DNA from 2 places in the Ensifer sp. EB106-03-01-XG145 genome. Region 2 is predicted to be linked to the other one. Evidence: riboswitches for the same ligand, from Rfam matches in the RefSeq annotation. Region 2 holds a riboswitch; the other holds the start of a gene.
The links. A riboswitch is a leader RNA that binds a small molecule or an ion and turns the genes downstream of it on or off. The one in region 2 is predicted to bind FMN.
Positions count from the first base shown of each region.

Region 1: it holds a riboswitch for FMN, as region 2 does, so the genes downstream of both, AC3WWH_RS06460 (DMT family transporter) here and AC3WWH_RS25240 (6,7-dimethyl-8-ribityllumazine synthase) in region 2, are expected to answer to the same signal.

Region 1 is NZ_JBYTEC010000001.1:1,328,284-1,332,969, forward strand. It holds gene lon (endopeptidase La) at 1-1,003, shown strand, start outside; gene hupB (DNA-binding protein HupB) at 1,224-1,499, shown strand; FMN riboswitch at 1,625-1,790, shown strand; gene AC3WWH_RS06460 (DMT family transporter) at 1,869-2,783, shown strand; gene AC3WWH_RS06465 (esterase-like activity of phytase family protein) at 2,872-4,686, shown strand, end outside.
Region 2 is NZ_JBYTEC010000013.1:29,208-33,893, reverse strand. It holds gene AC3WWH_RS25245 (low temperature requirement protein A) at 1-1,233, shown strand, start outside; gene AC3WWH_RS25240 (6,7-dimethyl-8-ribityllumazine synthase) at 1,612-2,085, opposite strand; FMN riboswitch at 2,177-2,327, opposite strand; gene AC3WWH_RS25235 (TfoX/Sxy family protein) at 2,819-3,163, opposite strand; gene AC3WWH_RS25230 (ABC transporter ATP-binding protein) at 3,259-4,320, opposite strand; gene AC3WWH_RS25225 (ABC transporter permease) at 4,332-4,686, opposite strand, start outside.

The sequences.
Region 1 (4,686 bases), on a different contig from region 2:
CACGGCCAACACGCTGAACATTCCGGCGCCGTTGATGGACCGTATGGAAGTGATCCGCATCGCCGGCTACACCGAAGAGGAAAAGCTGGAGATCGCCAAGCGGCATCTGCTGCCGAAGGCGATCCGCGACCACGCGCTGCAGCCGAAGGAGTTCTCCGTGACTGACGGAGCCCTGATGGCGGTCATCCAGACCTACACGCGGGAAGCCGGTGTTCGTAACTTCGAGCGCGAATTGATGAAGCTCGCCCGCAAGGCGGTGACCGAGATCATCAAGGGCAAGACGAAGACGGTCGAAGTCACGGCGGACAACATCAACGACTACCTTGGTGTTCCGCGCTTCCGTCACGGCGAAGCCGAACGCGACGATCAGATCGGCGTGGTCACGGGTCTTGCCTGGACCGAGGTCGGCGGCGAACTGCTGACGATCGAAGGCGTCATGATGCCCGGCAAGGGCCGCATGACGGTCACCGGCAACCTGCGTGACGTGATGAAGGAATCGATTTCGGCGGCGGCGTCCTATGTCCGCTCGCGGGCGATCGATTTCGGCATCGAGCCTCCGATGTTCGACAAGAGCGACATCCACGTGCACGTGCCGGAAGGTGCGACGCCGAAGGATGGTCCGTCGGCCGGTGTCGCCATGGCAACCGCGATCGTGTCGATCATGACCGGCATCCCGATCTCCAAGGACGTCGCGATGACCGGCGAGATCACGCTGCGCGGCCGCGTGCTGCCGATCGGCGGTCTCAAGGAGAAGCTGCTGGCAGCGCTCCGGGGAGGCATCAAGAAGGTGCTGATCCCCGAAGAGAACGCGAAGGATCTCGCCGAGATCCCGGATAACGTGAAGAACGCGCTCGAAATCATCCCGGTTTCGCGGATGGGCGAGGTGCTTGTACACGCTCTGGCGCGCATGCCGGAACCGATCGAATGGGACCCGGCAAGGGAGCCGGCAACCGTCGCAGTGGTTGATTCGCAGGACGAAGCAGGCACCTCGATCGCCCACTAAAAAGTGCCGGTGAATGGGCGCCGCGACCTCACGCGGCGCCCATTTTGCAGAAAAATTGGGAAGACCGGCCTCTGGCCGGTCTTTTTTGTTGTAAAAGCGCCCTGCAAGCCTTGCATTCCAAGGGATTAGGCGCAATTGGGAAAGGCAAGACGCGGGCGATGCGCAAGCCGCCGCGGCTTAAAACACAGTCGTTTCGAACCAATCTGAAAGGGGTGGAAACATGAACAAAAATGAGCTCGTGTCTGCCGTTGCTGAGAAGGCCGGACTTTCCAAGACCGACGCATCTTCTGCAGTTGATGCAGTTTTCGAGACCATCCAGGGCGAGCTGAAGAGCGGCGGCGACATTCGCCTGGTCGGCTTCGGCAACTTCTCGGTTTCGCGCCGCGAAGCCTCGAAGGGCCGCAACCCGTCCACGGGTGCGGAAGTTGACATCCCGGCCCGCAACGTGCCGAAGTTCACGGCCGGCAAGGGCCTGAAGGACGCCGTCAACGGCTGATCAGATTTGCTTGGCGGCCGGACACGAGGCCGGCAGTCCAGGTATTCGAGGGTTCGGCGAAAGCCGGACCCTTTCGCATTCCGGGGGGCTGCCCTTGCGGCCTCCTGCCATTTGCTCTACGGCTTGCCCATTCTCAGGGCGGGGTGAAAATCCCCACCGGCGGTAAGGGCGCTGCAACATCATGCGGTGACCCAAGCCCGCGAGCGCCTTTCTCCTGAAGCGGGGAAGGGGTCAGCAGATCCGGTGCAATTCCGGAGCCGACGGTCATAGTCCGGATGAAAGAGAATGGTCGTCGGCACGAAGAGCAGGGCTGCCCGGCGTCGTGCCGTGCGCTCATGCGTCCTGATTTGTGTTTGTCCATTTCTCAGGATGCGTGACATGAATCAGACTTCCCTCGGTTTGTCCTCCTCGCGCGCCATGGCCGGTGCCGGCTTCATGGTGCTGGCCGGTATTGCCTTCGCCGGGCTCAATGTCGTTACCCAATGGCTGACGATGAAACTCGGCTTTCCCGCTGCCGCCACGGCCTTCTGGCAATATGCCTTCGCCCTTCTCTTTTCTTTGCCGTTCCTGCGGCGCGTCGGACTTTCGGCGATGCGCACCGATTACCCGTGGCGCCACGTCGTGCGCGTGGCCCTCGCGGCCTTCGGCGTCGGGGCCTGGGTCTCCAGCCTTGCGCATGTGCTGATCTGGCAGGCGATTGCCCTGGTGATGACCTCGCCGTTCTTCATCATCCTTGGCGCTCGCCTGTTTCTCGGCGAACGCGTCGGTCCGGCCCGCTGGACCGCGACCGCGGTCGGATTTGCCGGTGCGATGATCATTCTTGAACCCTGGTCGGACAGCTTCACCTGGGCAGCGCTGCTGCCGATCCTCTCCGCCTTGCTCTGGGGCGCCTCGTCGCTCATCACCAAGAGCCTGACGAGCAGCGAGCGTCCCGAAACCATCACCATCTGGCTGCTTGTCCTTTTGACCCCGATCAATGGCGCCATTGCGCTCACGGCCGGTTTCGCGGTGCCGCAGGGCATGGCGCTCGGCCTTCTCGTGCTCGCCGGGGTCATGACAGTGTTCGCGCAATATTTGCTGACGCTCGCCTATACGGTTGCCGACGCCGCCTATGTGCAGCCCTTCGATGATTTGAAGCTGCCGCTCAATGTCTTTGCCGGCTGGCTGGTCTTCGGTTACGCACCGACAGGCTATCTCTGGTTCGGTGCGGTCCTGATCCTTGGCGCGTCACTGTTCATCATGCGCAACGAGAGTCGGCGCGAACGGGAGGCTGTTGCAACCTGAACGGTGTAAAACCCGGCCGGTGTCATTCGGCTGTCATCGCAGTCGCGCAGAACCCCCATGTTTTCAGTATTCTCCATGGGGGATTTCAATGATCATTACTTCGCGCGTGACCGCGTTCGCGGCCGTCCTTCTTGCTTCGGTGGCATTTCCTGCGGCGGCTGAACCTGTATTCAATCGTATTGCGTCCTTTGCCGTTGCCGACAATCTGCCTGATGGTGACGCGCGCAAAGCGCCGACGTCCGCCGAGATCATCACGGCCAGCGAAGACGGCAATACGCTGATCTACTCCGACAGCCCGGGCGAGCGCGTCGGCCTGATCGACATCACCGATGCCAAGGCGCCGAAGGCAGCCGGCACAATCTCTTTCGACGGTGAGCCGACCTCCGTTACCGTTGCCGGCGCCAAGGCGCTCGTTGCGGTCAACACGCGCGAAAGCTTCGTCAAGCCTTCCGGTCTTCTGGCAATCATCGACCTGGCGTCGAAGAAGGTGGATGCGACCTGCGATCTCGGCGGTCAGCCGGACTCGGTTGCCGTCAACAAGGACCGTACGCTTGCGGCCATCGCCATTGAAAACGAGCGCGACGAGGAAGTGAACGACGGCAAGATCCCGCAGATGCCGGCCGGCGATCTGGTGATCCTGTCCTTGAAGGACGGCGTTGCCGATTGCGGCTCGCTGAAGCGCGTGACGCTGACGGGTCTTGCCGAAATCGCTGGCGAAGATCCGGAGCCGGAGTTCGTCTCCTTCAACGGCAAGGACGAGATTGCGCTGACGCTGCAGGAGAACAACCACATCGTCATCATCGACGGCAAGACTGCGACGGTGAAGACGCACTTCTCTGCTGGCACCGTCGACCTCAATGATATCGACATCAAGCGCAACGGCGCCATCGCCTTCAAGGACGAGCAGCCGGGCCGCAAGCGCGAGCCCGATGCGGTGAAGTGGCTCGACGATAACCGCATCGTCGTTGCCAACGAAGGTGACTACGAAGGCGGCTCGCGCGGCTTCACGATCTTCGACACCACCGGCAAGGTGCTCTACGAATCGGGCGCGAGCTTCGAGCATGCCGTTGCCGCGATCGGCCACTACCCGGAAAAGCGCTCGTCGGCCAAGGGCGCGGAGCCCGAGGGGCTGGAAGCGGCCAAGTTCGGCGACGACAACCTGTTCTTCCTGCTCGCCGAGCGCGCTTCCGTCGTCGGCGTCTACAAGGATACGGGTGCGGAGCCCGAACTGCTGCAACTGCTGCCGTCGGGCATCTCGCCGGAAGGCGCCGTCGCGATCCCGTCGCGCAATCTGCTTGCGACCGCCAATGAAGTCGACCTCGTCGAGGACGGCGGCGCGCGTTCGCATGTGATGATCTATGAGCGCGGCGAAGGCGAAGCTGCCTATCCGCAGATCCACTCCGCCGAGAAGGACGGGCTGCCGATCGGCTTCGGTGCACTCTCCGGTCTTGCTGCCGTCTCGGACAAGCCGGGCTTCCTGCGCGCCGTCAACGACTCGGTCTTCTCGTCGCAGCCGACGATCTTCACCATCGACGCCACCCAGAAGCCGGCGCTGATCACCGAGACGCTCGCCATCACCCGTGACGGCGCACCGGCTCAGAAGCTCGACATCGAAGGCATCGCCAATGACGGGGAAGGGGGCTTCTGGCTCGCATCGGAAGGCAATTCCGACAAGCTCTACAGCCACGCGCTCTTCCACGTGAACAAGAAGGGCGAGATCAAGAAGGAAATCGCTTTGCCTGAGGCGCTGCGCGCCGGCGAAACCCGCTTCGGCTTCGAAGGCATCACCGTTGTTGGCGAAGGCGACGACCAGACGCTGTGGATGGCTGTTCAGCGCGAATGGAAGGACGACGAGAAGGGCTTCGTCAAGCTCGTCTCCTACAAGCCGAAGAGCGAAGAGTGG
Region 2 (4,686 bases):
GCGCGCATGAGTGGACGTGATACGCACGAACATCACAGGACTGCGACGACACTCGAACTGCTGTTCGACCTCACTTTCGTCATCGCCTTCAGCCTGGCCGCCTCGCAGCTCGCGCATCTCTTCGCCGAGGGCCACTTCACCGCAGGGCTGATCGGCTTCGGCTTTGCCACCTTCGCCATCTGCTGGGCCTGGATCAACTTCAGCTGGTTCGCTTCGGCCTACGACACCGACGACTGGATCTTTCGCAGCGTCACCATGGTGCAGATGGTCGGCGTGCTGATCCTGGCGATCGGCCTGCCGCCGATGTTCGAATCGATCGACAAGGGCGAGCACCTCAACAACGGCGTCATGGTGCTCGGCTATGTCGTCATGCGCGTCGCGATGGTCTTCCAGTGGCTGCGCGCCAGCCGGCAGGATCCGGCGCGGCGGGAAGCCTGCATGGCCTATGTGAAGGCGATCAGCGTCGCCCAGCTTGGCTGGATCGTTTTGATCTTCTTCGACTTCTCGCTGGCGGTGACCTTTGCCCTGGTCGTCGCGCTGACGGCGATCGAGATGCTCGGCCCCTACATTGCCGAGATGCACTATGGCGGCACGCCCTGGCATGCGCATCACATCGCCGAGCGTTACGGGCTGCTGGCGATCATCGCGCTCGGGGAAGGGGTGGTCGGAACGGTCGCCTCGATCTCTGCCGTGGTCGAGGGCGAGGGCTGGAACCTCGACGTTGCGCTCGTCTGCCTCGCCGGCACCGGGCTCACTTTCGGCATGTGGTGGATCTATTTCCTTTTGCCGAGCGCCGAGGTGCTGCACCACCACCGCCTCAAGCGGTCCTTCGTCTGGGGTTATGGCCACATACCGATCTTCGCCGCGATAGTCGCCACCGGCGCCGGGCTGCACGTGGCGGCCTATTATATCGAGCACAAGGCCCATATCAGCTCGGTCGCAACTGTGCTGACAGTCGCGGTTCCAGTCGGACTCTACATCGGCCTGCTCTACGCGATGTACGCGTATCTGCTGCGGCAGACGAACCGGCTGCATCTCTGGCTGCTTTGCGGCACGGCGCTGGTGCTGATCGCGTCCGTCGTCGTGGCGATGCTTGGGCTCGATATGGCGATGTGCCTGATCATCCTGACGCTCGCGCCCGTCGTCACCATCGTCGGCTACGAGGCCGGCGGCCACCGCCACCGGATGGCGGCGCTGGAGCGCAGCCTGCAGGACGGCGAGGCGGCGCGGTAGGCGCGAATTTGAGAGTCGAGACAGGGGCTTATCGGCTGGGGCTGCCGGCTTGAATCAGGTGGCTCACAAGTGGATTCAACGGGAGTGCTTGTGGCGTTCCGGGGGGCTGCGAGTTCGGCATGATCTGAGAGCAATTCTGCCCCTCACCCTAACCCTCTCCCCGCAGGCGGGGAGAGGGGACGAGAGCTCTCGCTGGCGGGATGGCTCTGATTGACCTCAGGGGGGCCGGCCGTTCTCGAGAGAGGATGAGTTTGGGTGACAAGGAGCCACGCGTGTCCTTCTCCCCGCAAGCGGGGAGAAGGTGGCCGGCAGGCCGGATGAGGGGCAGCGCGCTTACGGCGCACCCGCCAGGCAGGCTCACTTCGGAGCCGCAGACGATCAGGCGTTGACCAGCGCCAGCTTGGCGCGGGCATCCAAAATCTGCGAGCAGGCGTTGGCGGCTTCCGTGCCCTTGGTGACGAAGTGTTCGCGGAAGAAGGCAATGAGCGGTTCGCTTTCCTGGAAATTGTGCGGCGTCAGTACGGCCGAAAGCACCGGCACATTGGTGTCGAGCTGGACGCGCATCATGCCGTCGAGCACGGTGCCGGCGACGAAGTCGTGGCGGTAGATGCCGCCGTCGACGACGAAGGCGGTGCCGAGGATCGCGGCGTAGCGGCCGGTCTTTGCCAGCGTCTGCGCATGCAGCGGGATTTCGAGCGCGCCCGGCACATCGAAGATCTCAACGTCGGCAGCCGAACCGCCGAGCTTCGTCCATTGCGCGACGAAGGCATCGACGCAGCGGTCGACGATATCGGCATGCCAGCGGGCACGGACGATCGCGATCTTGGCGGCGGGGTGGGAAAAAATGGTCATGGTCTCAAGCCTTTCAGGGTTTGGCGTTTCCAATGATCCCGTCGGGCGAACATGCATGCGCGCGAGGTCCCGTCGCTGGGCCCACGTTCCTGCTTGCTCTCTTCCATCCGGACTGTGACCGTCGGCTCCGGAATTCGACCGGATCTGCTGACCTCTGGAGCGTAAGCTCCAGAGCGCTCGCGGGCTTCGGCCTTTCGGCCGCTACCGCCGGTGGGGAATTTCGCCCCGCCCTGAGAACAACGCGACTATATAGTCCGCCTGCGAGCGATCAAACGCACGGCGCGACGAAAAGAGGGGAAATCACGACAGATTTTTGCATGTCCGGCCGGAGCGCGAGAAACTCTTTCTCGTTCCGGTATTTTCGCGCTGGCTGCGGCCGACTTTATCTGCAGGGCGATCAGCTGTCGGGGATCGATGCATCACCTGTGAAAAGTCGAATAACAAGCGCGAGATATCAACGGTTCCTCACCTGGGGACGAGAACCCAGAAACCACTTGCGCACCCAGGACGATTCATAGTTAGTGCGAAGCAGAAGCAGCCTTCATCAATTTTTCTTTTGGTGACAGAAAGGCGCTCCGATTGGCGAAACTCCCCACGAAACCCGACAGTGAGCACCTCAAGCTGAAGCTTTGGGTTCTTGAGGCATCCGCGATTGGGCGGTATCCCATCACGTGTGTCTTTGTCATCGCCTTGCTGTTTATGGGTGGCAAGGCGTTTGGGATTTGGTGAAGCGCTATCCGCGCAGTTCGTCGTCTTCGGCTGAAAGTGCCCTCCCGGCCCAATGGAGAAGGGCGTCGCGATCGTCGAGGCAGTCGACAGGCGCTTCGTAGAAGCGATGCACGACCACGGTCTTGCCGCCCTTCTCATAGGTGAACGGCTGGCAACCCTCTGTGATAAGCGCGTCTTTCAGCGCCTGATCAACCCTGAAATAGAGGCGGTCCTTGATGCTGACGGCAAAGCGCTTGTCTGCGACGACGTAGGCCCAGCCGCCGAAGAAGCGGTCAATCTGAACAGGCCCGAGATCGGAGAGTTCATCCTGGATATGCCTGACGAAGGCACTTGGTTCAGCCTTGGCCATGATTGCAACCTCGCGGGTCTCCGGCAATGGTGCAACGAACCGCTGCATACTCGCTGGCGCCCTGCGCGCCAGCGTTCATCGGTCTTCTGCAAGACCTACTCGCGAATAACGAGCAGGTCCTTGGCGGCGAAGCGCAGGGTGACGTTGTCGCCCGAGACCGGCGGGGTTACGCCCGGATTGTTGAACATGTCGAAGGAGATGACATCGCCGCCGACGCGAAGCCGCGTGCGGATGACCGAGCCGAGGAAGCTCGTCGAGACGACCTCGCCGGCAAGCGCCGTATCGCCTTGCGCCCCTTCGGCAATCGAGCCCGCTTCAGGGCGCAACGCCAGCGAGATGCTGTCGCCACCCTTCATGCCGGCAATCGGGTCTTTCAGAGCCACCTGCTGGTTGCCGATCGTTACGGCGCCCGAGGCCGGATCCGCGACCTTGCCCTCGATGATGTTCAGCGTGCCGACGAAGGAAGCGACGAAGCGCGTTGACGGCGTGTTGTAGATCTCGAAGGGGGTGCCGATCTGGTCGGCACGTCCGGCATTCATGACGACGATACGATCGGAGATCGACAGCGCCTCTTCCTGGTCGTGGGTGACGAAGACCGTGGTGATGCCGAGCTGCTGCTGGATCTGCCGGATTTCTTCGCGCAGCGACACGCGGATCTTGGCGTCGAGCGCCGAAAGCGGCTCGTCGAGCAGCAGCACCTGCGGCTTGACCGCAATGGCGCGGGCAAGCGCCACGCGCTGCTGCTGGCCGCCGGAGAGCTGGTAGGGGAAGCGGTCCGCCAGGTGCTCGAGCTTGATCAGCCCGAGCATCTGCTTCACCCGTGCGTCGATCTCCGACTTGTCAGTGCCTGCGACCTTGAGGCCGAAGGCAACGTTGTCATGCACGTTCATGTTCGGAAACAGCGCATAGGCCTGAAACACCATGCCGATGTTGCGCTGGTTGGGTTTCAACGACCCTTGGTCCTTGCCGTTGATCACGATAGAGCCGGCGGAGGGTGTCTCGAAGCCGGCGATCATGCGCAGGACGGTCGTCTTGCCGCAGCCGGACGGACCCAGGAAGGAGACGAATTCGCCCTTCTCGATGTCCATGTCGAAATCGTGCACGACGTGAACAGGGCCGAAGGACTTCTTGATGCTGGTGAGTGACAGAAAACTCATGGGTGCGGTCCTCAGGCCTTGGGAGGCGCGCTTTTTTGGAAGCGCGAGACGAGCTGGATGAGGCCGAGGCAGCCCCAGGTGATGCCGAATGCGATAACGGCGAGTGCGGCAGGCTCATAGGCGCGGTTGGCGCCCAAGAGCTGCATGTACGGGCCGAAGGCCGGGCGGTTCAGAAGTGCCGCCATGGTGAACTCGCCGATGACGATGGCAAAGGTCAGGAAGGCGCCTGAAAGCACCGCGACGAGCACGTTCGGCAGAATGATCTTGGCGAGGATCGTGGCCCATCCGGCGCCGAGGCTCTGGGCGGCTTCGGTCAGGGTGGCGACGTCGATGGTGCGAAGGCCGGTGTCGACCGCGCGGTACATG